Regions from separate parts of the Paenibacillus sp. HJGM_3 genome, predicted to be linked through region 2. Evidence: predicted binding sites of a transcription regulator. Region 2 holds the regulator's gene; the other holds the start of a gene.
What was found. The regulator NrdR, encoded in region 2, represses ribonucleotide reductase genes. The targets are predictions, from matches to a motif close to AACACNATATATNGTGTT.
Positions count from the first base shown of each region.

Region 1: the regulator NrdR is predicted to act here: its motif matches at 13,550-13,567, upstream of ACI5FR_RS09980 (adenosylcobalamin-dependent ribonucleoside-diphosphate reductase).

Region 1 is NZ_JBJGED010000007.1:53,126-68,794, reverse strand. Features, by position in the region: gene ACI5FR_RS10045 (DUF418 domain-containing protein) at 1-306, opposite strand, end outside; gene ACI5FR_RS10040 (NADPH-dependent F420 reductase) at 812-1,411, opposite strand; gene ACI5FR_RS10035 (MerR family transcriptional regulator) at 1,408-1,815, opposite strand; gene ACI5FR_RS10030 (SDR family oxidoreductase) at 2,239-2,997, opposite strand; gene ACI5FR_RS10025 (winged helix-turn-helix transcriptional regulator) at 3,127-3,504, shown strand; gene ACI5FR_RS10020 (winged helix-turn-helix transcriptional regulator) at 3,733-4,110, opposite strand; gene ACI5FR_RS10015 (zinc-binding alcohol dehydrogenase family protein) at 4,293-5,315, shown strand; gene ACI5FR_RS10010 (SDR family oxidoreductase) at 5,512-6,255, shown strand; gene ACI5FR_RS10005 (TetR/AcrR family transcriptional regulator) at 6,389-7,273, opposite strand; gene ACI5FR_RS10000 (isochorismatase family protein) at 7,410-8,006, shown strand; gene ACI5FR_RS09995 (GyrI-like domain-containing protein) at 8,138-8,653, opposite strand; gene ACI5FR_RS09990 (GNAT family N-acetyltransferase) at 9,037-9,480, opposite strand; gene ACI5FR_RS09985 (hypothetical protein) at 10,341-10,742, opposite strand; gene ACI5FR_RS09980 (adenosylcobalamin-dependent ribonucleoside-diphosphate reductase) at 10,839-13,511, opposite strand; gene dat (D-amino-acid transaminase) at 13,803-14,648, shown strand; gene ACI5FR_RS09970 (lipoate--protein ligase family protein) at 14,671-15,513, opposite strand; gene ACI5FR_RS09965 (cobyrinic acid a,c-diamide synthase CobB) at 15,611-15,669, opposite strand, start outside.
Region 2 is NZ_JBJGED010000039.1:24,523-40,191, forward strand. Features, by position in the region: gene polA (DNA polymerase I) at 1-634, shown strand, start outside; gene mutM (DNA-formamidopyrimidine glycosylase) at 689-1,516, shown strand; gene ytaF (sporulation membrane protein YtaF) at 1,581-2,276, shown strand; gene coaE (dephospho-CoA kinase) at 2,328-2,924, shown strand; gene ACI5FR_RS30080 (lytic transglycosylase domain-containing protein) at 2,921-3,502, shown strand; gene ACI5FR_RS30085 (alpha/beta-type small acid-soluble spore protein) at 3,575-3,799, opposite strand; gene nrdR (transcriptional regulator NrdR) at 3,910-4,383, shown strand; gene ACI5FR_RS30095 (hypothetical protein) at 4,493-4,669, opposite strand; gene ACI5FR_RS30100 (CobW family GTP-binding protein) at 4,754-5,839, shown strand; gene ACI5FR_RS30105 (polyprenyl synthetase family protein) at 5,836-6,768, opposite strand; gene ACI5FR_RS30110 (response regulator) at 6,773-7,423, opposite strand; gene sda (sporulation histidine kinase inhibitor Sda) at 7,679-7,840, shown strand; gene ACI5FR_RS30120 (DUF2642 domain-containing protein) at 7,901-8,566, opposite strand; gene ACI5FR_RS30125 (ArsB/NhaD family transporter) at 8,603-9,991, opposite strand; gene ACI5FR_RS30130 (DUF2642 domain-containing protein) at 10,167-10,772, opposite strand; gene ACI5FR_RS30135 (hypothetical protein) at 11,110-11,517, shown strand; gene ACI5FR_RS30140 (CotH kinase family protein) at 11,655-12,716, shown strand; gene ACI5FR_RS30145 (hypothetical protein) at 12,953-13,567, shown strand; gene ACI5FR_RS30150 (accessory gene regulator ArgB-like protein) at 13,560-14,081, shown strand; gene ACI5FR_RS30155 (cyclic lactone autoinducer peptide) at 14,088-14,210, shown strand; gene ACI5FR_RS30160 (ATP-binding protein) at 14,395-15,648, shown strand.

The sequences.
Region 1 (15,669 bases), on a different contig from region 2:
GCCTTTCCGGACTGCAGAATCAACTTGAAGTGTAAAGCTGTATCCGAAGAGGAAAGAGAACAGAAGGTAGAACTTCATCTCGAAGAGGAACTTCACCAGCCAATGCGCACTCTGGTCAAGCCAGGAGTTATAGGCGGGATCCTCGACAAGATGGAACGCATAGCCAGACGCGAAGTAGGCGATGTTGACAATCAAGATGCCGAACAGCGCGAAGCCGCGCAGTGCATCAACATCCAGAATCCGCGATCCAATTGAACTCATCTTTGCAGACGCATTGTGACCTGATTGCGTAGTACTCGAATTCATTTCTTTCAACTCCCTAGGTATTATAGTATGTTAGTCATATGACATACTATAATACCTAGCGAATGAATCTGTCAAGGTCACTTTTTGATGATTTCCCGAGACGCCTTGTGGCACTTGGGAAAGGCGATGCAAAATGCCGAAACCCCTTGATTTATAAGGCTTTTCTCGGTTTTTAGTTCCCCTAAAGGGACATGCTTTCCGCTAGCTTCCCTTTATCGCGTAAGTTACCGGATGCGTCCCATTACGAGCATCCTCCTTGTTTTTGGCGCACTATGATGTGGTCCGGCTTTGGATGCAATAACCGTTGATCGTGGTTGCTGAGCAGCCGCCGACGGCCGCCATGTGGTGATTGAGCTATCGTTCTTCGTTAGCGTAGTACCCCTAGAGTAGGGATACGCTGAGTTAGAATCTACGTTAACAACAACGTTTTCCTTAAACGCCTTCACGGCCTTACATCAAAAGACCACACAACGCTGATTGAACGGATGGCATCAACTTCCTGCCGTTAACGTCTTAGTACGCTAAGGCTATATTCCCGCCCGAACTTGGGAGCAAGCACACTCCAAATCATCCCGACCGCCATCTCCACCTTCGCCATGGCCTCCGGACCGCCAATGTTTACCGGATCGAGCCCGATATCAGTTGCCAAATTGGCGACAGCTGCCACTGCTGCGGGATCATCCCCGCTTAAGAAAGCAGTTGCGGTACCTGCTTCATACCGTGGGTTCGAGAGTACTTCCCAGGGCAGTGTGTGAAAAGCGCGGACGACGCGCGCATTCCGAGCAAGACGCCGCACCTCCACGTCCTCGGACGCGCCGTCGTATCGATTGGTGCAGTTGATGAGTATCTTGCCGTCCAGATCCCCCGCCTCGGCCAGCGCACTCTCCACATCATCGGGCAGTACGGCCAGCAAGATCGCCTCGCCGAATGCGACCGTTTCCTTGATCGTGCCGGCCTGCGCGTTAGCACCTGCAACCTGCAGCAAGAGCTTCATCTTCTCGTTATGTGGATCCCGCGAGCCAAACATCACGCGATGTCCAAGAGCGGCCCATCTTTTGCCTAATGTCCCGCCCATATTCCCAGAACCAATTGAAGCGATTTTCATTTTATTGCCGCCTCCTTTTCTAATATTCCATTGTAGAAATCCAACTTCTCTCTCGTCTGCCCGATTACGCTCGCCAGCGCTAAATATTGAGCCTCCATTCTGGCCAGATGCTGCGAGAGAATTTGCGTTCGGCTCGCGATAACCTCCCTGTCTTCGACGCTTAGCGGGAAAGCAGAATTCGCGAAGCATCGTCCTTCCTGCAGAAACGCCTTCATTTCTTCTAGCGACAAACCTGTCTTTTTCAGGCAATGCAAGGAAGAAAGCACCCGCACGTCTTCATCACTATACGACCTAAGGCCCCCCGGCCCTCGCTCAGGGGGCTTCGTCAAGCCGATCTTCTCGTAATACCTGAGCGTGTCGATGCTGAAACCCGTCAACTCGGCCGTTTGCCCGATCGAATACATCTGATCGCCACCTCTCCCTGCTCCGGATATTATTATTCTAAAGTCTGGAGCCGCCTCCAGGTCAACACACGATTTGCGGTCCCATCATTCCTAGTACAGCAAATCCATGGCTTCTTGGTAGCATTGAGTTCAATTCTTTGCCAGTTAATTGAGAAAAAAGGCCGCCGATCCAGTCGGCAGCCGTAATTGAATTATCGTTCCTCGTCAGTTTAGAATTTCCTTTATTTGTAACTATCCTGCCAGTTAGTTGAACGAACAACGGCAGCCGTGTGCCGGCTGCCGTCATGTCGCGGCTGAACTATCGTTATCAGTTAGCGTAATGGCAGATCTCGCCTCTCTTCGCGAGACTTACTTTTAGGTACGAGACTCCAGTTGCAAACAAATGGTTCGTTCAGAGTTGCCTGTGCTGCGAACTGAGATGGCTCAGAGCTGGGAGACGCCTCCGTCGACAGGGAACTCAGCCCCAGTAGTGTAGGTGGCGTCGAATGCTAGGAATATTACGGCTTTAGCTACCTCGACTGGATCGCCAAAACGCAACATCGGGTTCTCCTGGGTCATCTGTGTCTTGGTCTGTTCGGCAGCTTCCTTCGGCATGGATCTCTCCAAGATACCTGTATCAATAGGGCCAGGACTGACTGCGTTGACGCGAATATTTCGAGGTAATAACTCGCGTGCCAGACTTCGAGCCATGGAACGTAGCGCTGCTTTACTGGCTGCGTACGCACTGATCATAGCGGTACCCAACACGTTGGAGACCGATGTGGTAAGTACTACACCGCTTCCTGCGCTCAGTAGCGGAGCGAGTTTTTGTACGGTGAAGTACGGTCCTTTGGCATTGATTGTAAATACCTCGTCGTACGTTTCTTCGGTCACTGACTCGAAGGGAGCAAAGCGCCCGACACCGGCATTAACGAACAGGGCATCTATTGTTCCAAACTCAGCCTTCACCTGTTCGGCCAACGTGGCGATATCCTTAGACGATGCAGCATCGCTTAAGACTGCGATTGCGTTGTTGCCGAGTTGTTCACGAGCAGAGTCGAGCGTCGCCTGAGTACGTCCGGTGATCAGAACGCGTGCTCCTTCATCCGCCAGCAGCTTTGCCGTCGCCAGGCCGAATCCGCTGCTACCTCCCGTAATCACGACTTTCTTGCCAGAGAATCTCCCATTACCGAATTGTTCCATATCAATATCCTCCCTCGGTATATCACTACTCACTACCAAGGCTGATCATATAATACATACTAACTTTTTGTAAGTAGGCACAATAATGTGGTATAGTATGAAAAAAGGTACTGTAAGGGAGAACAACGTATGCAAAAGAACCCTGACCAATGTCAATTCGCTGTAGCGCTGGATACAATCGTCGGCAAATGGAAGCCGTTAATCATTTATCTATTGCTTCAAGGCAAACCTTTGCGGTTCAATGAATTAAGAAGATTGTTACCCGATATCACCCAAAGGATGCTTACGCTCTATCTACGCGAATTGGAGAGGGAAGAGATCGTTAAACGAGTCATTTATCCGCAAATCCCCCCGAAGGTGGAATATTCCATCACGGAATACGGCAAGAGCTTGTCTCCGGTGATGGAAACCATACACCAATGGGGAGTAGCCCATATCGAACGAAAGAAGCACAACAAGCACCAAATCACAACAAGTAACTCAGCCGATTCGAAAGTTGAACCTTAATTTAATTTTTTAAGTTAAACTTCCCGTTAGCCATCCATGCATCCTGTGCTGCACCGTTCCTCGTTAGCGAAATGTAAATCCCCAAAGGAAAGGAGCAGCTGCCGTGGCAATCTGCTCCTTCTGTTTTTGCTATCGTTGTTTGAAGAAAATAAAGTATTTGACGCATAGTACTCGTGCAAATCGTGAGCCTTTAACTCTGTAACTGGATCGAGTGATGCAAGTAATTTGTTACTCCACTTTTACTAACATATCCCTTTTGTTTGCAAGCCCCTGGTTATACCTCTCGCCCCAGTCTCTCATGAGATTAATAATGGGTTCTAAGGTATGTCCGAACTCCGTTAACGAATATTCAACCCTTGGCGGAACCTCTTTATAAACCTCCCTGTGTATTACCCCATCATTTTCCAATTCGCGAAGTTGAAGGGTCAACATTCGCTGTGTGATATCTGGCATTAACCTGCGAAATTCATTAAACCGCCTTGTCTCCGACAGTAAATGATACAAAATAATCCCCTTCCATTTTCCCCCAATCACTTCTAATGTGGCTTCCACGGGACATCCGCGGGGGTCAGGACAAGATGGGTACTCATTATTAATACGTTTCATTGCCTATGCCTCCAATCAAGTCTTAGTATAAAAAAGGATACTATACAACAAAAATGTGCGTACTTACATAAAGCAACTAACTGCATTATTATAACAGAAGTCGGAACATAAACGGTAAGCAACACCCATTTTTATACCGTTACAACAACTCTAAAAAACTAGACGAGAGGATGAAATGTACTATGGAAACAATGAAGGCTGTTGGCTTGCATCGTTATTTGCCTATCGAAAACCCAGAAAGTTTGTTGGATCTAAAAATTGAAAAGCCCGTTGCTACCGGCCGAGATCTACTCGTTCGTGTAAAAGCTGTGGCCGTTAATCCAGTTGATTATAAGGTTCGATCGCCTAAAGAACAAGTTGAAGAAAACCCCAAAGTATTAGGCTGGGACGTGGCGGGTTTTGTTGAAGAAGTTGGCCCAGATTGCACGTTATTCCGTCCAGGTGATGAGGTTTATTACGCTGGTGACATTACTCGGCAAGGGGGTAATAGTGAATTCCATCTTGTTGACGAGAGGATTGTAGGGAAAAAGCCAAAATCTTTGGACTTTGCACAAGCTGCTGCCCTGCCATTAACAACGCTGACTGCTTATGAGGCCTTGTTTGAACGTATGAACATTAGTCGTGAACCTAACGAAAATAAGAATAAAACTATTCTTATTATTGGAGCTGCAGGCGGGGTCGGATCTATAGCCGTCCAATTAGCAAAATGGGCTGGATTGACCGTTATTGGAACTGCCTCCAGACCTGATTCCGCTGCTTGGGCAAAAGAACAAGGGGCTGACCACACCATCAACCACTACGAAGAGTTCGTCCCCCAATTAAAGCAGTTAGGGTATGAAACCGTTCCATACATTCTTTGTCTTAACACAACTGCTAAGCACTGGGTAAACATGGCGAATGCGATTGCACCCCAAGGAACCATTTGTTCGATCATTGCAGACGGGCCGCTTGATATGCCATCGATAGTAAACAAAAGTGCAACTTTTGTTTGGGAGTTCATGTTTACAAGATCTATGTTTCAAACGGAAGACATGATTCAACAACACATACTTTTGAACGAAGTAGCTGAGTTAATTGATGGTAAAAAAATAAGAACTACCCTGAGCGAACGTCTTTCCCCTATCCATGCAGAGAATTTACGAAAAGCTCATTCATTGCTGGAAACGGGCAGAGTTATCGGTAAAATTGCCATAGAAAATTTTTAATATAATCAAGCTACGGCTGGGCTGGATCTAACGAAAATCTGGTTTGAGGGGGGAATCAGAGTGATCAATGGGTGGCTATGACAAGGAAAATATTGCAGAAACATTTGGTTTGAAAAAAGAGCCTCCATTGCTGGGTTCAAGCATTAAATGGGTGACTTTGACTAGACACATTATATTATACAAGGAGGCAACTCTGATGAAACTTACAGGGAACACGATACTGATCACTGGTGGAGGTTCTGGAATTGGTCTAGCTTTTGCAGAGCGGTTTATCAAAGCTGGCAATACGGTCATTGTCTGCGGACGACGTGAAAGTGTTCTGCAGGAGGCTAAGGAGAAGCTCCCAAGTCTCATTACTCGAGTTAGTGATCTTGAGCTTGAATCTGAGCGTACAGCGTTGTTTGACTGGGTGACCACGAATTATCCAGACGTCAACGTATTGGTGAATAATGCGGGGATTGGGGACCAGTTTCATGTGTTGAAAGAAAAAGAGAATTGGAGCTATTACAACAGTGAAATTGCGATCAACTTTGAAGCCCCTGTTCATCTTTCTCTGCTGTTCGCACCATTTTTTTCAACAAAACAAGATACGGCTATTGTGAATGTTACGTCTGGGTTGGCTTTCACCCCCCTAGCAATTAGCCCGATTTATTCCGCAACAAAGGCGGCACTACATTCCTTTACGATGAGTCTAAGACACCAACTTTCCGAAGCATCTGTAGAAGTCATTGAAGTGGCTCCGCCGGCAGTTCAAACTGCCTTTACCCATAATAATGGAGAGCCTCTAGATGCATTCGCGGATGGAATTTTCCAGGGATTTGAAGAAGGTAAACAGGAGATTGGCTATGGCTCGTCCTTGAATCGCCTGCGCATGTCACGTGACGAAATCGACATATACGTAGATAAAATGTATCAAGCGATGAAAGGTGTCGTTGAATAATAGGGACCATATTGTTCAAACCCATGCGCCGAATGAGTTCTGCAAAAAGCTTGCCGTTTTTTGTGATACGGTTCTCCGTACTATCTGAAACGGCAAGAAAGGCCTTTTGTCCCTTGGCCTGATCCCCTCATTCCTACTCTTCCAGAACAATCTGCTTCAACTGGATTACCGGGCTTCTCAGCTCTTGCTCTTGTTCCAAGTAAGCACAAAGTGCCTGAATGAGCGGCTTTCTAGGCTGAGCTTGAGTGATCTCCGCGCCAAGCATTTGGGCAATCTCTTGCAGTTCATTCCGCCGAGCGGTCCCGCCAGGCCAAGACTTCAGCAACGCAACCACTCTGCTGAACATCTTCTCGGCAATCCGTTCTTTTTCGTTATTCCAGCCGCTCGAGCCTGAGTGAATGAATTTATCGAAAGAGCTTCGCCTAAGCAGCCCCGTGGAACCTGATCTAGTCATATGCTCAACTAGCGCATCCAACTTATCGACGATAAACCAAGCTGTATCCTCTATCGACAGCAGCTCCACCTCATTGACGATGCGCTGCAGATAGTCCTTCAGGATCGCGCGGTATATAAAGATTAAGTCCCAAAGAAACGGTTTGATTCGCTCACCATAGACTTCAAGCAGCAAAGACCTGTGCCACTCCATCATGCGGGCGCGAACATGACTCCTCAGCGAACGGAAAGCGGCGTACTGCGTAATCGGAAGATCCGTGAAGTCGACCATAATGTGATGGTATTCAATAAAATACTGAAAGCGAAATACGATCTGATGGACGAGCCTCTCTTTGGGAGTAGCTGTCTCGGTTTTTTTTAGACGCTCGGCCCGATCAAAATAAACGGTCTGACATTCGTCGAAAACCACGCACAGTAAGTCCTCTTTAGATTGGAAATATTTGTACACGGAACCCTTTGCAATGGAACAGTCCTTGGCGATTTCCTGAATCGAAGTCTCCAGAAACCCTTTTTCTTTAAACATCTTTGAAGCCGAATGAATGATATCCTGCTTGGTTGCGCTCATTCTCACGTATCCCCTCTTGACACCTTTGAACTCATGGTACAAAATAATGAACACAGAGTCAATTGACCCCTCGTAAATTTTTTATACTCAGAGTCAAGTGAGGGGCGTGCTCGATTTCTTAGTTGGAGGGTGATCCATCTTGGAGGATTTGTTGTTTCAATTTCCTAAGACGGCATTAATCGTAATTGACTTGCAAAACTGGCTTGGAACTAGCTATGCCCCTTATTCGAAGGAGCAAGTCATCAGCCGCGCAGCCGCCATGGTTCAAACATTCCGTGAGGCAGGCGCTTTTGTCGGGCTTGTTCGCGTATCCACGAAAGACTTCAAAGATATGCCTCGTCCGCTGCTAGATCAGGCCCCTCCAGCCTTAAATCTGGTGCCGGGATGGGATGAGATCGTACCCGAGATCGGAGTCACCGACACCGATCACCTGATTACGAAACGCCAATGGGGAGCGTTTTATGGAACAGACTTGGATCAGCAGTTGCGCCGGCGGGGCATCACGACAATCGTGCTTTGCGGGATTGCTTCCGGGATCGGTGTAGATACCACAGCGCGTGAAGCTTTTGCCCATGGATATCAGGTGGTTTTCGCGATCGATGCCATGACTGGCTTCAGCGAAACGGAACATGAGCACGTGAGCAAGATCATCTTTCCGCGCATTGGCAGGATCCGCACGACAGAAGACATTCTCGCTTGCGCTGCGCTTCAACGTAATATGACATCTATATAACAGGAACGGTAAAAACGAGTAAAAGAGGGCTGCAACAGGCTACTTGCTCCAAACCTGTCACAGCCCTATACTTTTTACCGGATGTTGAAATCTCCTTTGCGGATTTATTGAATTAAAATCTTCGTAGAAGTCTACGGCGACTTCTTGCGAACCGGGTATAGCATTGTAAAGTTAAAGGTTTCGATTTTAGTATTAGGAATTGTTAGAGCGTTGAACGGTTCAAACGGCACTGTCTCCATCCCGAGTACCCCTTCACGCCGATCGATTTCATAATCAGGTGACTGCTCGAGCCATGTAAATATCGCATCGTATACTCGCCACATATGGGCCTCATTCCCGTAGACTGATGCGCTCACACAAAGCCCTCCGTTTACCTCCAAAGTCTCGATGCCATCCGGTACATCTCTAAACTCACGAACCGCCAATCCGACCCAAAGCGTATCTACCTTCTTGCTCCATTGCTCCTGTGGAATAAACACATATGCTGACGGCCCATCGGTGAGTCGAGCATCGTCTAGCGGGACCTGATCTGTGAGCTTGCTCCACGCCACCCGCGTCCCGCTCTTGTCGGATGTCATTCCCGTTCTAACTGCCAATGCTTTGAAGGGCGCCACTTCTTCCAAATCAATCGCTATTGTTTCCTGCAAAAATACCATCTCCTCGTCACAAGTTGAAAAGGCCCAGTGAGAAAGATCTTATACTTTCCTCTCCATTCTTCAAAGAAACAGGGATCCTCTGACTGTAGCTGGAGAATCACCATTGAACTATCGTTCCCGTAATGGTTCAACTAACAAAAAAGCATTTCTTAATGATTAGAGTAATGCTTGTTTGTTCGAGTTTGACTTTACGCGTTTGATTTTTTTGTTCCACCGTCATTCCATCGATGTTCCTCTAACAGAATTGTTGAATCACCTAATTAGTTATGTAACGTTATGACTTGCAAAATCATTAAACTTCTGTGTGCTATCAAAAAAGATATTCAATAGTTATTTAAAAGGCTGTCGATTTCTCGACAGCCTGGACAGACGAATTACTTCTGCTGTTCATTGTATTTCAAATGTAAAATGGGGTAAGGGCGGCCTGCTCCATCCGTCAAATCTTCACCGATTATTCCGAAACCGCTTTTTAAGTAAAACCTTGTCGCATTCTCATTTTGTTTATTCACATCAACGGACGTGATCCCAAAACCATTGATGCATATTTGCATAATTTGTTTCCCATACCCTTTACCGATTTTATCGGGATCGAGAAATAGTGCTTCCAAGTGATTTTCATTGATGGCGGTAAAACCAATGATAGAGTCTTCGGTATACCAGAGACGTACATCAAGATGAGGAAAATACATAGGTAATTCTTTTTTGATTTCCTCTTTATCCTTGAAACTCAAAAAATGATGAGTGGCCATTACCGATCTTTCCCAAATATTTATAATCATATCATAGTCATTAACGGTTGCTTTTCTGTTTTGTATCATTTCGTTTTGCTCCTTTTTCTTTTTAATTTATCACGCTCCTTTCATCACTTTTTTGTAGATGGTGATCGTATATCTCCAATTGATATATGACTTCATGCTTACCACTCTTTTCGGAATTATATTAATCGATTTGCAGTCAAACATATTTCACTTTAATTATCTATTTTATCATTTTTAGTTGATGCGATTCCATAACTGTTCCTCTCTTTTATGCTTCCTTCCTGTTGAAAACCAATCTTAGTGTACAAACGAATAGCTCTATCATTAAATGAAAATACAGACTGCCGACCATACTCCAGATCGTATCCTTTCGTTAGTAGTGGGCCAGTTCATGCGCGATCACATGTTTAAGCAGTTGTTCATTAACTTTCTGAATGCATTTTCTAATATTTTCACAACGGATCGCAACACAAGTATGACGAAAATACTCCATCATTGTTACTCTTTTTTTCTGCTGATCTATCTCAACAATTTCATTTATCACTTTATCTTGATATACATTGTTACTTTGATTAATAGAATAAGCAGGCATTAGCGCCTGCTTATTAATGTGTGCCTATCCAGCCCTTTAGCTTTATGTTGGCGTGCCTCTGCGTCGAACGGCGACGGACGACGCGCAGCGCTCGAGCGAGACCCTGCCGCAGCTCATCAGCCCCACTGACTCTGCCGGCGGCGCGACGACGATCGACGCGAAGCGTTCCATTCAGGCCCTGCCGCGCTTCTCTATTCAGCCAACGTGCCTCCGTCGGAGCCCTGGCGCCGGTCGTTTGCGAAGGAATCTACCAAACCCCAAATCGGGTACGAGCTGATTCGCTACTGGAATCTCAAAAAGCAGGTCTTCGATGTCCCTCTCAATCTGTTCAAGAGGTGATTCGTTCATATTCGGCTATGAGCCGTTTTGCATTCGCTTCTTCTACCGATGTTTGATCTCCAACACTACGTCTTTCCAGTGCTATCAGCTGAGCCGCCTTTTCTATGCCTGTCGAACCTCCAGCGCGCTGCATATGCTCTCGCCAACCATCTATTACGTCAGCCACAGTGTATACCCTTCCAAATCGTGCGGACAAGGAAATGACTTTAGCGCAGTCAGCGACCGCTTGCAGGTCAGGAAGTAATACAGCCATCATTTCCAATAAAACGTCGAAATAAATTCCACTTTTAGCCTCATTTTTCGCACCAGTAAAATGTCTCATCTTAAAACCAATCAGTAAACTCAAAAAACATAAAAAAGCCCGTACCATCAAGGTACGAGCCAGCGACATTTATGTTCAAACTCAACGACATTTTATGTTCAAATCAGCGACATTTTTAGTTACAACTCACAAACACCGGCAAACCCAGACGGCTGCAGTCTTTTATTACGAGCAGCGGCTGTACCCGCAGTTCGTGCAGTTCTTGCACCCCTCGGAGTTAACGAGGGAGGCGGTGCCGCACGACGGACACAGGTCGAGCGACGAGCTCTCGGACACGGCCGCGTACGTGAACGTCGGCTTCTCAGCGGTAGCGGTCACTTCCTGCGTAGCCGTGACGTACGCATCGTCCTCGTCTTCGCCGATGTGGGCCTCGAGCGCCTTCGCGACGGCGTCTGCGATCGACTCGACGCGGTTCGGGCCGAAGCCGATCGCGCCGGAGCCGCCGATGCCCTTCAGGTGCTTGATGAGCAGCTGCGCTTTGTCGCCATGGTCGCCGTAGCGCAGGAACAAGGAGCAGACGCGGCCGAGCGCCTCGGACATTGCGAACACGTCGGAGCCGGCTTTGCCGACATTCAGGAAAATCTCGCTCGGACTGCCGTCCATGTCGTTGATCGTAATGTAGGCCATGCCGAACGGCGTATTGAACTTGTAGGTCGCACCCTTCAGAATTTGCGGACGGCGCTTGTACTGCTTGTCGAATACTTGCTGCGTCTTCGCATCCACGGTCACGGCCAGCGTGCTGGACAGCTCGGCGAGCTGCGTCTCGGCCGCTTCCTTCGAATCAGCATCCGGCGATGTCTCGGCCAATGGTGCTGCAGTCGGAGCCGGTGCGGCCTCTTCCTTCTTCTCCTCTTTGGAGGTGGAGAGCACTTGCACGTCGCGGCTGCCGTCGCGGTAGATCGTCACGCCTTTGCAGCCCAGATCGAACGCCAACTCATACAGCTCTTTCGTCTCTTCGACCGTGAAGTCGTGCGGCGCGTTCGCCGTTTTCGAGATCGAGCTGTCGACCCACTTCTGGATTGCCGCCTGTACGCGGATGTGATCCTGCGCCGTCAGGCTCATCGAAGTGACGAAGTAGTCCGGCAAGTCTTGATCCGGATGCTTATCCTTCCACTCCTGCGCGATAGGCACATATTGCTTGTCGAAGCCCAGACGGCTCTGGCGGAAGTATTCGAAGGCGAAATAAGGCTCAATCCCGGTCGACGTGCCGACCATCGTCCCCGTGCTGCCCGTAGGCGCCTGAGTGATGACCGTTACGTTGCGGATGCCCTTCTTCGTGATCGCCTCGCCTACCTCCGGATACGTGGACACCATCTGCTTCATGAAACCGCTCTGCAGGAACTTCTCGCGGTTGTAGTGCTTGAACGACCCTTTCTCCCCGGCGATATCAGCCGAAGACAGGTAAGCCTCGCGGGCCATGAAGCCGTACAATTTATCGAGGAACACAAGCGATTCCGCACTGCCGTAGCGAATTTCCAGCTTGATCATCAACTCGGCCAGACCCATTGTGCCCAGGCCGACACGGCGTTCGCCTTGCTGGTTAATCCGGTTTTCTTCGAAATGGTAAGGCGTCTTGTCGATGACATTGTCCAGGAACCGCACGGAGTAGCGGACCGTTTTGCCGAGATCCGCCCATGCCACATCGTGGTTCTTCTCGTCGTAGAACTTGGACAGATTCACGGCCGACAGGTTGCAGACGCCCCAAGCCGGCAGCCCTTGCTCGCCGCACGGATTCGTGCAGATGATCGGGTTGAAGTACCAGCTATTGGACATTTGGTTGTAGTATTCCATGAACACGACGCCTGGCTCGGCGGATTTCCAGGCCGATTCGATGATCGTGTGCCACACTTCGCGGGCTTTGACCGTGCGGTACGTGCGGACAGGCTTACCCGCGGCGCGCCACTTGGCCAAGTCGCCGTCCCAAGTATCGTTATAGGTAGGATCGGTCGTTTCCGGGAAGACGAGATCCCAATCGAGATCTTCCTTCACGGCCTTCATGAACGCGTTGCTGACGCAGACGGACAAGTTCGCGTTCGTGATCTGGCCCATCGTCGATTTGACGGTGATGAAGTCGACGAGATCCGGGTGCCAGTCGTTGATCATGAGCATGAGTGCGCCCCGGCGGCTGCCGCCCTGCTCGATCAAGCCGGTCGTATAGCTGAACAGACCGCCCCACGATACGGCGCCGCTGGAAGAGCCGTTCACGCCCTTCACCACGGACCGGCGAGGCCGCAGGGACGATAGGTTGATCCCGACGCCGCCGCCGCGCGACATGATCTCGGTCATCTCGGACAGCGTGCTCATGATGCCGCCGCGGCTGTCATGCGGGGACGGGATAACGTAGCAGTTGAACAGCGTCAGCTCGTCGCTCGCCCCGGCTCCCGCCGCGATCCGGCCGCCCGGCACGAGCTTCCAGTCTTCGAGAATGTAGTTGAATTTCTCTTTCCATTCTTTCTTCTTCTCCGGTGTCGTCTCGACGGAAGCCATGGCGGTAGCCAAGCGGTCCCAGAGCTGCTCCGGCGTATGCTCAACGTTCAGGGTCAATTTCTCGATTGTGGATTCGAACAGCTCTCCGTTCCGCAGCTTGATGGTGACGCTGCGCCCTTGCCGAGCCACAACCTCCCCTACGTCCTTGCTCGGAAATTTCGGATCGTCTTTGGTCAGCACGAGGACGGTATCGCCCACTTTGGTATTATTCGTATCGGCATCCTTCATGGCATACCGGTCCAAGAATATTTTCTCGCTTAAGCCTTCCAACCGCTTTTTCGCTTGCACTGTTTCCACAACGAAAACCTCCCAAAAATAGTACTTTTGACATGTTTGCCATTCTTCTAGCATTATGATATGTAGAGTGAATCTGAAGGTGTGCTGGGCTCACCACAATATATAGTGTGCGAAAATCATTATACAATACAATATATTGTGTATCGAATGAGACAGTCTCGAATTTCGGTAAATATTGAGAAGCAGATTCTCGTTCTCTCGCATTTTCTCTATCAAGCTCTGTTTCTTGAATTTGCTAAACCGGCAGCACCCTGCTAAAGGTCGGAAATTTAGTGTACAATTTACCTAGCGATTTGTCCAATTCTAGTGATTGGCAAAACTTACATCTTGGGAGGAAACACATCCATGAAGCTATTATTACGAAACGATGAACTTATCGACCGCAGCGAGGCGGCGATTTCTTATTTGGACCGCGGGTATATGTTCGGGGACGGCGTCTATGAAATGATCCGAGTGTACGGGGGCGTTCTGTTCGAACCGGAAGCGCACTACCGCCGGCTGGAACGAAGCTTGCGAGAAGTGCGGCTCGAGCCGCCGTACCCGACGGAGCAGCTGGATGCGCAGTTGAAGCGGCTCATTCGGGAGGAAGGGCTGAATAAGGACGGTACGATCTACATGCAGATTACACGTGGCGCGGCGCCGCGGAATCACGCTTTCCCCGCGAAGGCGCAGCCGGAGCTGATCGCCTATGTCTCCGAGCTCGAGAGACCGTATGAGTCGATGAAGCAAGGCATCGCAGTACATACCTGCCCCGATATTCGCTGGCTTCGCTGCGACATCAAGACGCTGAACCTGCTGCCGAACGTGCTGGCCAAGCAGGAGGCGCTCGACATGGGCGTGCAGGACGTCATCTTCCATCGGGAGGGGATGGTCACGGAGAGCAGCTCCTCCAATGTATTCGTCGTCCGGGACGGGACGCTGTACACCCATCAGGCAAACAACTTGATTCTGCACGGGATTACGCGGATGGTCGTCCTGCAGCTCGCGAGGGAACTGAACATTCCTTGCGTCGAGGAAGCGGTAAACCTCGAGCATCTGCGGGAGGCGGACGAGGTGTTTATCTCGAGCACGTCGGCCGAGATCACCCCTGTCGTCAGGGTGGACGGCGCTGCCTTCGGCCGCGGTGTGCCGGGACCGATTACGCGCCGGCTGCAAGAAGCGTTCCAGCGGCGAATCGATGCGCTGCAATAACGACTGGAACCTGAAGGGCGGCCTACCGCTTCAGGTTCCAGTCGTCGTGCCCGTACCGCTCGCGGGCGAGCCGCTCCGCGAGCTCCCGCTCGTAAGGCGTCAGCGCGCCGTCCGCCAGCGCGATGCCGAGCCCTTCGGCGATGCCGGCCCGGAAGGCGGCCTCCGCCTGCGCCAGCGTCACCGGCGGCAGTCCGATCGCCCGGCACACGTCGCCGATGGCGACCGCCTTGCTCGCGAACGAGTCCATCAAGCGCCGCCGCAGCTTGTCGCTCGAGAACTGCAAGAGCGAGAACAGCTGTTCCACGTCCAGCTCGAGCAGAATGGAGCCGTGTTGGAGCACGACGCCCTTCTGCCGCGTCTGGGCGCTGCCGGCTACTTTGCGCCCCTCGACGACGAGCTCATACCAGGACGGCGAATCGAAGCACGCCGCCGACCCGGCGGTCGAGTATTTGAGCTTCTCCTCCTCGGAGGCGAGGCTCACCATCTCGGCGCGAAGGCCAAGCTTGCGGAAGCCGAGCACGAGCCCTTCGCTCAGCACCCGGTACGCTTCGTTCACCGTCGTCGGCATGCCGGGGTAATTCTCCGACACGATGATGCTGTAGGTCAGCTCCTTGTCGTGCAGCACCGCGCGCCCGCCGGTCGCCCGGCGGACGAAGCCGACGCCGCTCCGCTCCACCGCCTCGAAGTCCACCTCCTGCTCCGCCTTCTGGAAATACCCGATCGACAGCGTCGGCGGGTCCCAGCCGTAGAATCGGACCGTCGGGGGAACGAGTCCTTCGCTGTGCGCGGTCAAGATCGCCTCGTCTACCGCCATGTTGTAAGCAGGCGAACCGAAGCCTGTATGAACGAACCGCCAGGCGGGCAGCCCGGCAGCGGCTGCAGCGGTTGAAGCCTCATTTTCATTTGCCATGACCCGGTCATCCCCTCTCCTGTTGTCCATGCTCTGAACTCGCAATGTTTCCTTATTGTACTCGATCGTCGAACGCCGGCACAACTTCCGTGGCTCGACCCCGCCGGATGT
Region 2 (15,669 bases):
GAAGGACGAGAAGCTGATCGAGGCATTCCGCAACAATATGGACGTCCACACGAAGACGGCGATGGACGTGTTCGGCGTCGCCGAGACCGAGGTGGACGCGAACATGCGCCGGCAGGCGAAGGCCGTCAACTTCGGCATCGTCTACGGGATCAGCGACTACGGGCTGTCGCAGAACCTGCACATTACGCGGAAGGACGCGGCCCAATTCATCGAACAATACTTCTCCGTCTTCCAGGGCGTCCGCCGCTATATGGACGACATCGTGAAGCAAGCCCGCACGAACGGCTATGTGACGACGCTGCTCCAGCGCCGCCGCTACTTGTCGGACATTAACGCGTCGAACTTCAACCTACGCTCGTTCGCGGAACGTACGGCGATGAACACGCCGATCCAAGGGACGGCCGCCGATATTATCAAGCTGGCGATGGTGCAGATCGCGAAGCGGATGCAGGACGCGGGCGTGCGAAGCCGCATGCTGCTGCAGGTGCATGACGAACTCGTGTTCGAGGTACCGGAGGAGGAGCTGGAGCTCATGCGGGCATTGGTGCCGGAAGTGATGGAGAGCGCCTTGGCGCTTGACGTTCCGCTCAAGGTTGACGTGAACGACGGCGTCAATTGGTACGAAGCGAAATAAATCGGATCGCAAGCGTTATTATGGATCATTTTATACAGCTAAGGAGAACACATCATGCCTGAATTGCCAGAAGTAGAAACGGTTCGACGCACGTTGACCCTGCTCGTCGCGGGCAAGCGGATCGAACGCGTCTCCGTCCATCTGCCGCGCATCATTCAGCGGCCGGACGACGTGCGGCAGTTCAGCCATTTGCTCGAAGGGCAGACGATCCGCGCCGTCGAGCGGCGGGGCAAGTTCCTGCGCCTGCTGCTTGACGAGCTCGTGCTCGTGTCCCACCTGCGCATGGAGGGCCGGTACGGCGTGTACCGGGCTGAGGAGCCGGTGGAGAAGCATACGCACGTCGTGTTCCATTTCGACGACGGCACGGAGCTCCGCTACAAGGACGTGCGCCAATTCGGCACGATGCACTTGTTCGCGCCGGGCGAGGAGTGGTCGAGCGCTCCGCTGAACAAGCTGGGCGTCGAGCCGCTCGATCCGGCGTTCACGGCCGAGGAATTCCGGCAGCGGATGGCATCCCGTTCGACGAAGATCAAGCCGCTGCTGCTGAACCAGGAGATCGTGACCGGCATCGGCAACATCTATGTGGACGAAGCGCTCCATATGGCGCGTATTCATCCGGAGCGCCCAGCGAGGTCTCTCTCGCGGGAGGAACTGGATGCGCTTCACACCGCGATCGTCTCCACCCTGCAAGATGCCGTCGATGCCGGCGGATCCTCGATCAAGTCCTATGTGAACGGACAGGGCGAAATGGGAATGTTCCAGCACCAGCTGCACGCCTACGGCCGCGACGGCGACCCTTGCTCCCATTGCGGGACGCTTATGGTGAAGACGGTCGTCGGCGGCCGGGGTACCCATCTGTGCCCCGAGTGTCAGAAGCTGTAAGGCACGAAACCGCCTCTTTCGCATATAGTGGGTAAGAGCCTAGAGCGGAGAGGACGTCGTGCGGATGCAGCTATATGTGTCTTTGTGTTTATTAGCGCTGGCCGTCAGCCTGGACGGCTTCGGCGTAGGGGTTACTTACGGATTAAGACGAATTCGGATTCCAGTGCTGTCGATCGTCATCATCTCGGGCTGCTCGGGATTCATCTTCTGGATCGCGATGCAGCTCGGCGCCTTTGTGTCCCAATTCTTAAGTCCCCGCGCCGCTACGAGCATCGGAGCGCTGATTTTGATCGGGATCGGGGTATGGGCGATCCTGCAGATCGTCCGTAACCAACAGCCGGACGCCGATTCGGAAGGGGCGGGGGAGCAGGTCCCGGTTACCGTCACAGAGGTGACAAAGAACGAAGGAGACCAGGTCAAGACGATCGTCGTCATCGAGTGGAAGCGGCTCGGCCTCGTGATTCAGATTTTGCGCAAGCCGTCGCTCGCCGATATGGACCGGTCCGGTATTATCTCAGCCTCGGAAGCGGTGCTGCTCGGGATCGCGCTGTCGCTGGACGCCTTCGGCGCCGGTATCGGGGCGGCCTTCATCGGGTTCAGCTCGCTCATGACCGCATTCGTGATCGCCTGCTCGAGCGGCCTGTTCATTGCGACAGGGCTTCGTGTCGGCATGCTGTACGCGAACCGGGCCTGGATGAAGAAGCTGAGCTTTCTCCCCGGATTTCTCTTGATCCTTATGGGGCTGATGAAGCTCTTGTAATCCAGTGATTGGCGTATGGAATCCAGATGAGTGGCACAAGGGGGAGCCCAAATGAACATTGGCTTGACGGGGGGTATTGCTTGCGGGAAGAGCACGGTCTCGGCGATGCTCGTGAAGCGGGGGGCGAACCTGGTGGACGCCGATCGGATCGCGCGCGAGGTCGTCCTTCCGGGCAGTCCCGTGCTGGCGCAAGTCGCCGAGCGGTTCGGACAAGCCATCCTGAACGAGGACGGGAGCTTGAACCGCAAGAAGCTAGGCGAGCGGATCTTCGGCGACGAGACGGCCCGGCGGGACCTCGAGGGGCTTCTGCATCCCCCGATCCGCGCTACAATGCGGGAACAGCTCGCGCAGTTCGAGCGCTTGCAGCCGGACAAGCTCGTCGTCGTCGATGTCCCTCTGCTCTACGAGTCGAACCTGGCTTCCATGTTCGAGGAAGTGATGCTTGTATATGTCCCTCGCGAGGTGCAGCTCGCCCGGCTGATGGCGCGCGATTCCCTCACGGCGGAGCAGGCGGAGCGGCGGCTCGCGGCGCAGCTGCCGATCGAGCAGAAGCGGCAATGGGCGGATATCGTGATTGACAACAGCGGTACGCTCGAAGCGACCGAACGGCAGCTGGACCAATTTTGGAGCAGAAAGGGATTGGGATGAAGTTTTTTCGAAAAAAACGCGTTTTTGCTCTATTGTTGTTCTTGTTCGTCGTGTTCCTGTTCTACAATACGAGACTGCTCGGCACATGGATGTATCCGATCAAGTACGAGAAGGATATCCGGGTCAGCGCCACGAACTACAACGTGGATCCGTTCCTGATCGCCGCGATTATCCGGGTCGAGACGAATTTCAACCCGGAGAAGACGTCCCGCAAGGGCGCGATCGGCCTCATGCAGCTCATGCCGGATACGGCGCAATGGATCGTGGAGAAGGCCGATTACGCGGACAAAACGGTGCATTCGCTAGAGCGGCCGGACGTGAACATCGAGGTGGGGGCCTGGTACTTGAACTCGCTGTACCAGCAGTTCGATTCGAACCGGATCGCGGTGCTCGCGGCTTACAATGCCGGACCCGGCAATGCGAGGAAGTGGCTGTCGAGCGGAATCTGGGACGGGACGCTCAAAAATATCGATAAAATCCCGTTCGGGGAAACCCGCCATTACATTCAGCGGGTGATGTATTATTATAATAAATACGTGAAATTGTACGATGAGGAACTGGGGCCCCGCACTACGTAAGCCCGTGCAAAAGCAACGGCCCCTCTCCCGAAGGATGAAGGGCCGTCTCGCGTTTCTCTTGTAGGGAACGGATTATCTCAGTTGTTGACCTGCCAGTTGTTGCTCGCCGATCTGTACGAGGCGGCGCGTTACGTTACCGCCGATGGATCCGGCGTCGCGAGTAGCCATGTTGCCATAGTACCCGTCTGTCGACATGGAAATGCCAAGCTCTTGCGCGACTTCAAATTTCAGCTGGTCCAACGCTTGGTTCGCTTGGGGAACTACAAGTTGGTTGGAGCGAGATCCTTGTCCTGCCATGTTGTTCACCTCCTTGTCGTTGGTAATCCTATTATGCGACGGTTGAAATAGGTTCATGCTATCAAAACAATGGAAATCACGGTCAGCCGGAAGACGAAGGAGGAACGCCGATGAAGTGTCCGTACTGCGATTATGCCGGCACCAAAGTGCTGGATTCCAGGCCCGCGAACGAGAATCGGTCGATTCGCAGACGCCGGGAGTGCGACAAGTGCCAGAGAAGATTCACGACATTCGAGATGATCGAAGAGACTCCACTGATCGTCATCAAGAAAGATGGGAGCCGGGAGGAATTCAGCCGGGATAAAATGCTGCGGGGCCTCATCCGCGCCTGCGAGAAGCGGCCGGTGTCGATGGAGCAGCTGGAATTCATCGTTGCGGAAGTAGAGAAGGAGCTGCGCAGCCATGCCCACGCCGAGGTGGCCAGCAGGGAGATCGGCGAGCTCGTCATGGAGCAGCTGCACCCTGTCGACGAAGTCGCCTTCGTACGGTTCGCCTCCGTCTATCGGCAGTTCAAGGATATCAATATGTTCATGAAAGAACTGACGCAATTGCTGGGCAAGCAGGATCCGAATCCTTCCAAGTAGCCAAGCGGGCCGAATACGTGGAAATCGGAGTACTTGCTCGCGTCCTCTACGTGCCTAACCCTTCCGGACATCCGGAAGGGTTAGGGACCGTTATGTCGGGAGCAGGCGGTTATTGCGGGCGGTTGATGCCGAGGAGCAGAACGGGCGGGATGTGCTCGAGCATACCGTCCTCATCCCCTTCATAGGTCGGGTCATTGTGCATGATGGCCGCCGCTTCGCCTTCCGTCAGATGACGGGTATTCCCGGTGTACTTCGGCTCCATCGCACGAATCGTTTCGCGATCCATGGAACGCCACCTCCTTCGAGGTTAGAGTCCCCGCATGATCCGGATGGAAATTCCGAATATTATTGGAGGAGTGGAGTCTACACTATGAGTAAGACTGAGTACGAGAAGAACGCCGGGCGCGAGCGCGTCATCCCGGTGTATGTGCTGGCCGGGTTTCTCGGCAGCGGCAAAACGACGTTGCTCGCCCGGCTGCTCCAGCAGGCCGAAGCGGAGGGACTTAAAGCGGCCGTCGTCATGAATGAAATCGGAGACGTGAATCTCGACGGGCTGGAGGTGGGAGAAGGCGTCGCGATGGCCGAAATGCTGAGCGGCTGCATCTGCTGCACAGTGCGGGGAGACTTGGGTGTGGAGATTATGCGGCTGGTGAATGAGCATCGGCCGGATGTGGTGTATGTGGAGTGCACCGGCGCGGCGAATCCGCTGGAGCTGCTCGACGGCGTGACGGAAGCCTCGCTTTTGCTTCGCGCGGAACTGAAGGGCATCGTCACGGTCATGGATGCGGCGCAGCTGCTGGCCGCTCACGAGAAGGGCAAAGGCCAAACGTATCGGCTCATGAAGGACCAGCTGCGCGCCGCCTCGCTCATCGTGCTGAACAAAATCGATCTCATCTCCGAAGAGGAGCGGATCGCCTGCCATGTCCTGATCGAAGAATGGAACGGGCATGCTCGGGTGCTGGATACGGTGCGCTGCGAGTTCGACCTGAGCTTGGTCTCAAGCCTTAACGAGCCGATAGCAATGGGTCCCGAGGCCGAACATGACCAGCAAGGCCACGACCACGATCACCACGATCATCAATGTCACGACCACGATAATCATGATCACCAAGGTCACGATCTCGACCAGTCTCACGACCGTTCTCACCGCCATGCTCATCATTCTCACGATCATGTCATGGTCTATACGCATTATATGGACGGTCCAGTGGACAGCGAACGGTTCGAGCAATTCATGAACGAGCTGCCCAATGAAATATACCGGGCCAAAGGCATCCTGACGTTCACGGATACCTCTTCCCGGTTCATGTTCCAATATGCGTACCGCCAGCTCGATTGCATGCGGATTACTCCTCAGCGCGAGGTGCCGGACGTAGCCGTCTTCATCGGCGAGCACTTCGACCGTGAAGAGCTGCGGCGCCGACTCGAGGAGCTGGAGGCCCATTCCGCAGTCTAGCCTGCCGCTCCGAGGGTCAGATGGAGGAAATCGGAGCGTTCGGACGGACCGCGTCCCAACCCTGCCAATAGTTCCTCCGCACGGTCCCTGAACAGCGTCTCGATGACCGCCGCGTATTCCAGACACCCGCTACGTTCGATGTGCGTGAGGCATGCGTGCTTGTGAAGCAGGAACTCGTCGCGGGACAGCCGGCCTTCATAATAGGCGAGGAGCGGCTCGAACGCGTCGTCCGCCTCTTCGGTGAGCAAGAACAGGACGGGCAGCGTTTTTTTCTTGTGCAGCAAATCGTTCTTCAAATCCCAGCGGGTGATGTCGCGGACGTCGTTGCGAATCTGGATAATGATGCCGATCGTGAGCGCCAGCTCTTCCATCCGCTTCATCGCGGATGTATCCTCCAGACCGGCCGCCGCGTAGCCGATATAGCAAGCGAGCCGCAGCATCGATCCCGACTTGGCGCTGATCATCTCGATATAATCCTGCTCCGTCTCGACGGCATGGCTGATGTCGAGCTGCTGTCCCCGCACGCCCTGTGCGACGAGCTGGCTCACGACCTGCAGGTCGATATTGGGGGCGGACCCCTGCCCGTTCAGCCGGGCGAGCTCGCCTACGGAGGCGAACACGAGCGAGAGGATGGCGTTCAAGGCTACGGCGTGTCCGCATTGCAGCCACGGCATCTCGGGATTGTCTCCGTCCTGCAGGTCGTCGACGATATCGAGCGCGAGCAGCAGCATCTCGGTGACCGCGGCGGCTTCCTCGATATGCGGATGCGTCCCCCCGAACAGGGTGTGCGTCGCCATCGTCAGCTCCGCCCACGCCGACTGCTCTTCCACCTTCCGCGCTATGAACCGCTTCAGCAGGCCGTTCAGCTCGCTGTCCGCCATGTACCGGTCCGCCGCCTCATCCAGCAATTGCTTCGTAGCGAGCTTCACGGCTCTAGTCCCCTTTCAAGGCAAGCTCGTAATAGTCGCTCTGGAGGAATTTCTCGATCGCTTGCGAACGGGTCTGTACGCTGAGCTTGCTATAGATCTTCTTCAAATAATTGTCCACGGACCGCTTGCTGATATGCATCTGGATGGCGATATGCTCATGGGTCTCGCCCTTGACGAGCATGACCATAATCTTGATCTCGTCCCGGGTCAGCCCGGCATCGAGGAGCGGCGACTTCGGGACCCTCCGCAGCTCATGATAGAGGGAGAGCGGTACCATGGCGTAATTGTTCATAATGCCTTGGACGTGCTGGATGATAACGGCGTGATTCGCTCCCTTGGACAGCACTCCGCTCACTTGCAGCTCCAGGAACGGATTCATCAGTTCGGGAATGTCTTTGCCGGTGAATATCAGAATATGAATGTTGGGGTAGCTCTTCTTGATGGTAGCGACGATCTCTATCGCTTCATGGTCAGGCAGCTGATAGTCCAGGAATATTATATCGGGATTGTATCTCGCGATTGCATCCATACAATGCAGGGCGGTACCGATCACTCCGACGACTTCTACGCGTTCGATTCTCGATAGCAGCTGCTCGGTCGCATGGGCAAACAGAGGGTGCTCGTCCACTACAAGTACCTTCCAGCTTTTGCTCACGCTGTTGCTTCACCTCTTCGCTCCGGATGGGCTAAATCTTTCCTTATTTTATCAAATCAAAAAAAGAAAGTATATTGCTAGAGTCCCTAAACGCCAAATTCTTTTGCATTTTATTGTAGAGCCGATGCAACACGTTGAAAGAAAAGAATGCGAGGGAATGCAATAGGATTGTGCTGAGATTCAGGGAAAGTTTGACTATCATATTAGGTATAAGGTTGGGAAGATATTACATAAAATGGAAGGGATCATGCTGCCATGCATAAGCTTAGCGACGCTCATCTGATCGACGTTTACTTGCAGGCTGTTGAAATGAAATTGGAACGCGCGTTCATCTCGATGCTCTATTCCGAAATTCAGAAGCGCAAGCTCGTCGTGCCCTCGCGCGGCTCGGCGCCTGAGAGCTCGCTCACGGGTTAACCCCGCAAGGAAAAACCCGCCAATGGACGGGTTTGCCGATATCTAAGCTTTTCTAGTTTCTTAGGGAACGTGAACGGTTTTGACGTGCTCCATATGCAGGAAGATCGTCTTGCCGTCGGCGGTTATGAGCTCCAGCATGTTGTTCTGGACGCTTCTTAGCAGACCGATTTTGTTCGGATTCTCTCCCAGGTCGAGGATGACGAATTCGCCTTCCAGCTTCTTCAGCTGCTGATCGAACGTTCGGGCGAGCGACAGGGAGCTGGGATTCAGCGGGAACCGGTCCTGCTTCAGCGAATAGGGCGTCACGTTCGGCGAGTAGGGGATCAAATATTTCAAATGATGCATGGAAATGAAAACCGAACGGAACACCGGGGAATAGAACACGAAGAAATCGTTCATAATGCTCGTCAAGTATCCGTGAATGGACTGGTTGCCCGTAATATACAGCTCCGTGAATATCCCTTTGGCATTCATCAGCACTTTGCGGTACGAGATGTCGGTCTGACTCTCGAAGGGCGGCTCCGGCGGCTCGGACAGACTCGTGTCGATGGGCTGGCAGAGAGACATGCACTGAAGATGAATAATAGGCAAGTACAAGAACTGCATTCCGTTATGGACCACGGCTATGTCGCTGCCGAGATCGATCAGGTACCCCCGAACCGGCATTTTCCTCCCCGTAATTTCCATTTCAATCTGCTTTCCAATAAACGCACGCATGGTGTTCATAGTACACCTCCTTCACTTCACTTTTTGCGAGTATCGTTACCCAGTCAGCCACCGCGCCCCGGCATACAAGCCGAGCAGACTGATTGCTAGACTGATAGGAACGACGACGCACATAACCCACACGGCCCGCTTCCAAGAGAGCTCCACATGGTGCTTGCGCAGTAGGAACAGCCATAGCATCAAGCCGACCGAGCCGAACGGTGTCAGGAGGGCGCCGATCTCCATTCCAAGCGCATTCGCCAAATAAGCCAGCTGCAGCGTACCCGGATCCAGGCCCAACTCGGATAAGGATAAGGCGCTGAGCATCCCGGCAGGCAAGTGGTTCAACAGACCCGACATCAGCATCGCCGAGAAGCCTGCCAACATGACCGTCTGCAGCCCTCCGGCCTCCAGATATGGCTTCAGCGCCTGCATCGGCAGGCCGGTTATGTCGGAGCGGTGAACCGAATCGACGACCATATATAGACTGACCGCAAAAACGAACATCGACCAAGGGGTTTTCCTCAACAGGTCTGTCGGCCCGACACCGACTCGGATCCACCGGATGGCGAGCAGAGAGACCGCCCCTGCTGCCGCGATCCATTCCGGCGGAATGCCGATCCGGGCGCCTGCATAATAACCGATCCTTACCAAGACTACGATGGCGAGAGCGGCGCGGAACAAGCTCCAATCGATGGAAGCGGCTGGCGGCGAGTTCCCCTTGTGAATCCAACGGTCGATTGTTTTCGGATTGTAGTAGGCACGAGGAATGTGGTCCGGGAATACCGGAGTATCCGGCGGCAGGAACAAAGTGATACGCCGCGGGATAGCATGTCGGAAGAGCAGGAACAGCAACATCGCCATGGCGCCGATTCCGAGCAAGGCCGGGAGCAGCATCTGCGCCGCGTACGTATTCAGATTCATCCCGATGATGCGGAGCCCGATCAGGGTGGCGAGGTTGCCGACTCCGATCGGAACGCTGGACGCGATCGCGACCAGGGCGCCGGAGATCAGATACGGGAATTTCTGGCGGTTCTGAAGATTCAGCAGCGTCCCGATCCGGATGATGATCGGTGTCGTGATCAGAATGCTGCCCTCGCTGTTCAGGCACAACGTCATCAGACAACAGAGCAGGCCGATCAGCCAGTACAGCCGAATGCCGGAGCCCTGCGCCCGGCGGATGACATTGTAAGCCGTCCACCGAAAAAATCCGATGCTGTCGAGCACGAGGGCCATCATGATCGTACATAGCAATGTCAATGCGGCACTGCCGGCGATCGACAAGCTCGGGGACAGGCCCGGCCGGGGGAGCGCCCCTAATGCGAGCAACAGCCCCGCGCCTGCGGCGGTTGGGATGGCGGGATTCCAACCGCCCGGGCGCCCGATTAGAAAAAGAACCGTCACACTTAAGACGGTCAGGGTAGCGCATAACGCGAGGTCAGGCATGCGGGCTCGCCTCAGTCCCGCAGGGGGGATCTGTCGAATCGATCGGGTCGGGAACGTAACCTACTGTCAGTGGATCGTTCGGGTTACAAATAAAGTAGAGTGCGATGCCTGCCGTCAGGAGTAGGATGAGCATGAACGAGGTTGCCCCCCTTACGCGGAGATAAGAGGCCGTACGTTAGTATCTCTTTTTGTTGCTCTTGCTGCTCTTGCCCTTATTGCTCTTGCCGCTTTTGTTGCTCTTGCCGCTTTTGTTGCTCTTGCCGCTTTTGTTGCTCTTGTTGCTCTTGTTGCTCTTGTTGCTCTTGTTGCCATCGCTTTTGTTGTCGCCGCCGCTTTTATTGCTGTTGCTCTTGTCCTTGTTTTTGTTTTGCTTGAGCAGGATGCTTACGCTCTTGATATGGAACACCGGAATACGGATCAATTCCCTTTGGTGCACGAGCAGCAAGTGGTCTTGCGTCCCTTCGGCCACAAAGCCTTCGATTTTCTCCGGACCGTTGCGGTTGATTTGGACGAACTGGTGCTTCAGGCCTTGCAGCAGGGAAGTGAAATTGCCCGCTTTGGTGTGGCGCGGAGGAGTTCCGTAGTTGTTGCTCGTATTGCCGGTGTTCTCGCTGATGCTCTTCACATGGCTGCCGTTCACATATACGATGCTATCGGACGTATGCAGAATCATGTGGTCCGATTGGACGGAGAGCAGACGGCCTTGAATGGAATCGGGACCGGCTCGGTTGACCTTCACTTCTTTGCCTATCAGATTGTTCAATTGACCTTGATACGCCATTGTATAATTCCCCTCTCAAAAGTTAGTAATGACGGTTGCGAATCCAGTGACGGTTACGGCCTGCCAGCATCGGAACTTCCTTAGTGGTTACATAGGCGGCAACCTCCTTTCATCTATCATGGATGTCGATATGTAGTATATAAATATGTATCCCGTACGGAATCGTACTGGATACGAATCTATTTTCTCTGAACTTCCACGCTTGTCTCGTATAATCGGATTGAAGAGGGGACGGGGAGTTACAAGACTATCTTTTGAACGAATAGGAGGTTGTCTGTGTCCGCAATTCCGGCACTCACATAACTTGTACTATCTCTTCTGAAGGAGGTAGTAGAGCATGTCGGAAAAGAAGAAGAAGAACAAAAAATGGGTAAAAGACGACTGCTCGTGTGGCAAGAGCCACAAGAGCGACAAGAGCCACCGGAGCGACAAGAGCTGTCACGACAAGAGCCACCGGAGCGACAAGAGCTGTCACGACAAGAGCCACCGGAGCGACAAGAGCTGCCACGACAAGAGCCACCGGAGCGACAAGAGCTGTCACGACAAGAGCCACCGGAGCGACAAAAGCTGTCACGACAAGAGTCACCGGAGCGACAAGAGCTGCCACGACAAGAGCCACAAGAGCCACAAGAGCCACAAGAGCCACAAGAGCCACAAGAGCCACAAGAGCCACAAGAGCGACAAGAGTCACGGCAAGAGCCACGGCAAAAGCCACGGCAAAAGCCACTGCGGCTGCAGAAGCTAGCAAGAGCCGCTGAAGCTAGGGCAAGCGCCGTTGCGAGGAAGCGGGAGCCGTCATAAAGTAAAGCATTACAAAAAGCCTATCTACTCAGGATAGGCTTTTTCGTATATATGGCGGGAAACTGGAACGGAGGATGGGGAATGGACCTACCGGTTCGACAGCTCGTGATCGAGGAAGATCAGCGGAAGCAGTTGAATCACAATGTATGGAGCGACAAGTTCGTAACGGCCTACCTCCTGGCGAATGGTGTCAAAGAACCGATCAAGCTGCGTTATCGAGGCGGCCATACGAGGGATTACCCTAAGAAATCGTACGAAATCGTACGAAAAGGGAAGACGGTGCATCTGAATGCCGAGTTCGACGATCCGTCCATGATCCGGAATGCGCTCTCGTTCCGCTTCTTCGAATGGATCGGCGTTCCGAGCCCAAAGACGAAGCATGTGCTGCTTAAGCTGAACGGACAAAGCTTGGGCGTGTATCTGGAGATCGAAGCCGTCAACGGCGCATTTTTCCGAAGAAGAGGCATTCCCGTCAAGGCGCTGATGTATGCGATAAACGACAATGCCAATTTCGGCAAGTACGACCCGGATTCGAGCCGGCTGAAGGAGTCGCTGTTCAATGGCTATGAGTTGAAAATTGGAGGCTCCTCGGATCGCCAGCAGCTGAAATCGTTCATCTCCGAGATCAACTCGCTCAGCGGATCGAAGCTCGAGACGTATTTGTCCAAGAAGCTCGACGTGAACAATTACTTGCACTGGCTGGCCGGAGCGGTATTCACCGGCAACTATGACGGCTTCGACCAAAACTATGCGATTTACAAGCACGCTACCAAAGGCTACTACCGGATGGTGCCCTGGGATTATGAGGGGACGTGGGGCCGCAATTGCTACGGCAATAAGTGCGGGAGCGATCTGGTGCGCGTGAGCGGCTACAATCACCTGACCCGGAAGCTGCTCTCGAGCTCGAGAGTGGCGGATCGCTACCTGCGCATTCTCGGCACGATTCTCGACAAGACGTTTACGGTCAGGAGGATCCAACCGGTGGTGGAGGAGATGGTCGAACGCATCGCTCCCCACATTTACAAGGATTCGGCTCGCCGATGGTCCTATTCGGTATTCAAGAACGAGCCTCAGCTGATCCGGTCCTACATCGAGGAGAGGAGGGAGATTATAGGGGAAGCGGTGCACGAGCGAGTGCTTTGAATGACTTCTTATAGGCCCGAGGACCTAGTAATATCCGGGTTCCGGGCTTATTTTGACGTCATCCTACATAGTCTGTCACAATCCTGCAAAATCGCATCAAGCGTTTGTAGAATCATGTTGTCAATAGACCTAAACATGGTATATTTATAGATAGAGGCAACTTTGATAGAACAGGGGCATGGGGCAAAATGGATTTCGTACTGTATATCTTGTTTTCATCAATGGAGTATTTGGCAATGCTTGCTCTAATGTTCGCTTTATTCCGATTCGAGTACAAGCTGTACCACAGTAGTGTCCTGTTCGTCTCGGCGATGCTGTCCTTCGTCTCCTACTCGATTCGAATCGGATTCAACCACGCCATAATGGATTCAGTCGTCACGGTTCTACTAATCTTCGCCTTTATTCATTTTATTTTTCAGATTCAAGTGTTCTACGCGGCGATTATAACCGTTACAGGTTACGTTGCTTACGGAATCCTTCAGTCCATCGTTATGCTCGGCCTCGATTTGGCCGGCGTCCTGACGTTCGATCAAGTCAAACCGAATACGCTGCCCGGCTATACCACTCAGATCGTGTCGAGCGCAGCAGCGTTACTGATTACATACTTATTTAAGTCCAGAAAGATTGGGTTCGCTTACGTTCCTTTCGGGCAACGCGCATTTGTGCAGTATAAAGGGCTGAATCGGCTATTCCTCATCGCCATCTTACTCGCTTCCGCCCTGGCTTGGATTACTCTCTATTACAACAGCGAAGATAGCGCGATCCCATTCTTTCTAATGACGATCCCGCTTATCGCCATTTTCGTTTTCTTGATCTATTTATCCATAAGAAAGGATTCGAGCAATGATTGACGCCCTTGCTTTGCGTATCGCTACCGGCATTAAGAATGCGAACCCGGAGAAGACGACCAGCATCGACATCATGCAGTTTGCGCTCATCATCCTGATCAATGGATTCATCATTTTCTTTCTTTCCATAACCGTTGGCATCTGGACGGGAAAAGGAATCGAGACGGTCTTATTTCTTCTATCTTTCATTGGTTTAAGGTTCACAACAGGCGGGTTTCACTTGGATTCGTCGACGAAATGCACGATCGTATCCTGCATCATCGCCATCGGGTTTCCGCAGCTTCCGGTTACAGCTTCATTGGTGCCTATCTTCGGCGTACTCAGCCTTCTCTTAATCTTAGTGTTCGCACCGGCCAACATCGAAGGCCATACCCGAATCCCGCCTCGCTACTACCCCCTGTTGAAGGCATTGGCTTGTCTTGTCGTCGCAAGCAATTTCTTCATCCAGAATCCAACTCTAGCCCTTGGGTTCCTCATCCAGTCTCTCACACTGCTTCACATTCCTGAAAGGAGGTGAAAGGTCGTGAAACAAGTCGCCGCTCGATATGCATCACAGTTGTTGGCATTAGTAGCCGTTGCGTTTGTGAGTGTGGCAAGTCCGTGGGCCGTCCATCGTCCGAAGGCGCCAAAAGAACTGCTGAAATAATTTTTTTAAATTGCAGCCTCCGAACCGGTTGGTTCGGTTTTTTTTTTACAGAATTAGCTCTAAAGACGAACTCGCCTCATCGAATTGCTTCGATCGGAGCTTTTTCTATTCTCGGGAAGCCCAGGTATCGGTTATGATAAGGGGAGAGAGCAGAATTCAAGCGGATCAGGCATAGGGGGCACCCATGATCAATGTTTTTAAGGATTTTACGCTAAACATTCTCATTATCTTCTCTCCCTTGCTGTTCTACCCGTATATCCTCCGGACCAGGAACCGGCCGGCCTTGTACCAGATCTTGCTGTTTCTCATTTTCGGGATTGCGATTGCCGTGACGATGTACATGCCGGTCGTCATCCACGGGCTGAGCTATGACTTCCGTTCCATTCTGCTCGCCGCCGGTTCGTTGTATGGGGGATCGCTTGTCTCGATTGGGTTGTATGCGGTGCTGCTCTTCGTCCGTTACATGCAGGAAGCGCCTAACGGGTGGGTATATGGGATGGCCATTCTGCCTACACTGGCAATGACCCTTGGAGCCATTCAATGGGGCCGATCGATGACCGGGGCTCGGAAGATGCTGCTGGCCGCTGTTCTCTGCACCATGATCAAGCTCGTGACCTTCGGCGTGTATTTATTCATATTGGGCGAACTGGAGCTGCTCCTGGATCAGCCGGGGACCTTGACGCTGACGTACGCTATCCAGGCGATCATCCTCATCGTCCTCATGTCGATGATCGATTTCTTGCACCGCTACCATCATATTCAGGAAGAAGTGTGGAAGAGCGAGAAGATCAAGATCGTGAGCGAGATGGCCGCCTCGGTGGCGCACGAGATTCGGAATCCGCTTACAACTGTCCGGGGATTCATCCAGCTGTTCGGCATCGACAATTTGGACAAGCAGCGGAGGGACTACTATCAGCGAATCTGCCTGGAAGAACTGGATCGCGCCCAAATGATTATCTCGGATTACCTCGCGCTGGCGAAGCCGGACCCGGAGACGATCGAGACGATTCCACTGAATGAAGAAATCGTTTACTTGTCCAATGTGCTGCTGACGTACGCGCATTTCAATAACATTCATATCAACGCCGTGGAGGCGGACGAGGAGATCTTGATTGTAGGCGACCGGCACAAGTTCCGGCAAGCGCTCGTCAATATCGGCAAAAACGCCATCGAGGCGATAACGCATGGGGGCACGTTGGAGCTCCGGGCGTATACGATGAAGGATGAGGCGGCGCTCTACATAAGCGATACCGGCGTCGGGATGACCCCGGCGCAAGTTCGGCGGCTCGGGACGCCGTATTATTCGACGAAGGAGAAGGGGACAGGGCTCGGGACGATGGTGTCGTTCGGCATCCTGAAGAAGATGAACGGCAAAATCGACGTCACGAGCGAGCTGGGCAAGGGCACCCAGTATACGATCACCTTTCCGAAGGCGTAGCCGCCTTCATTCCGGAGCCGC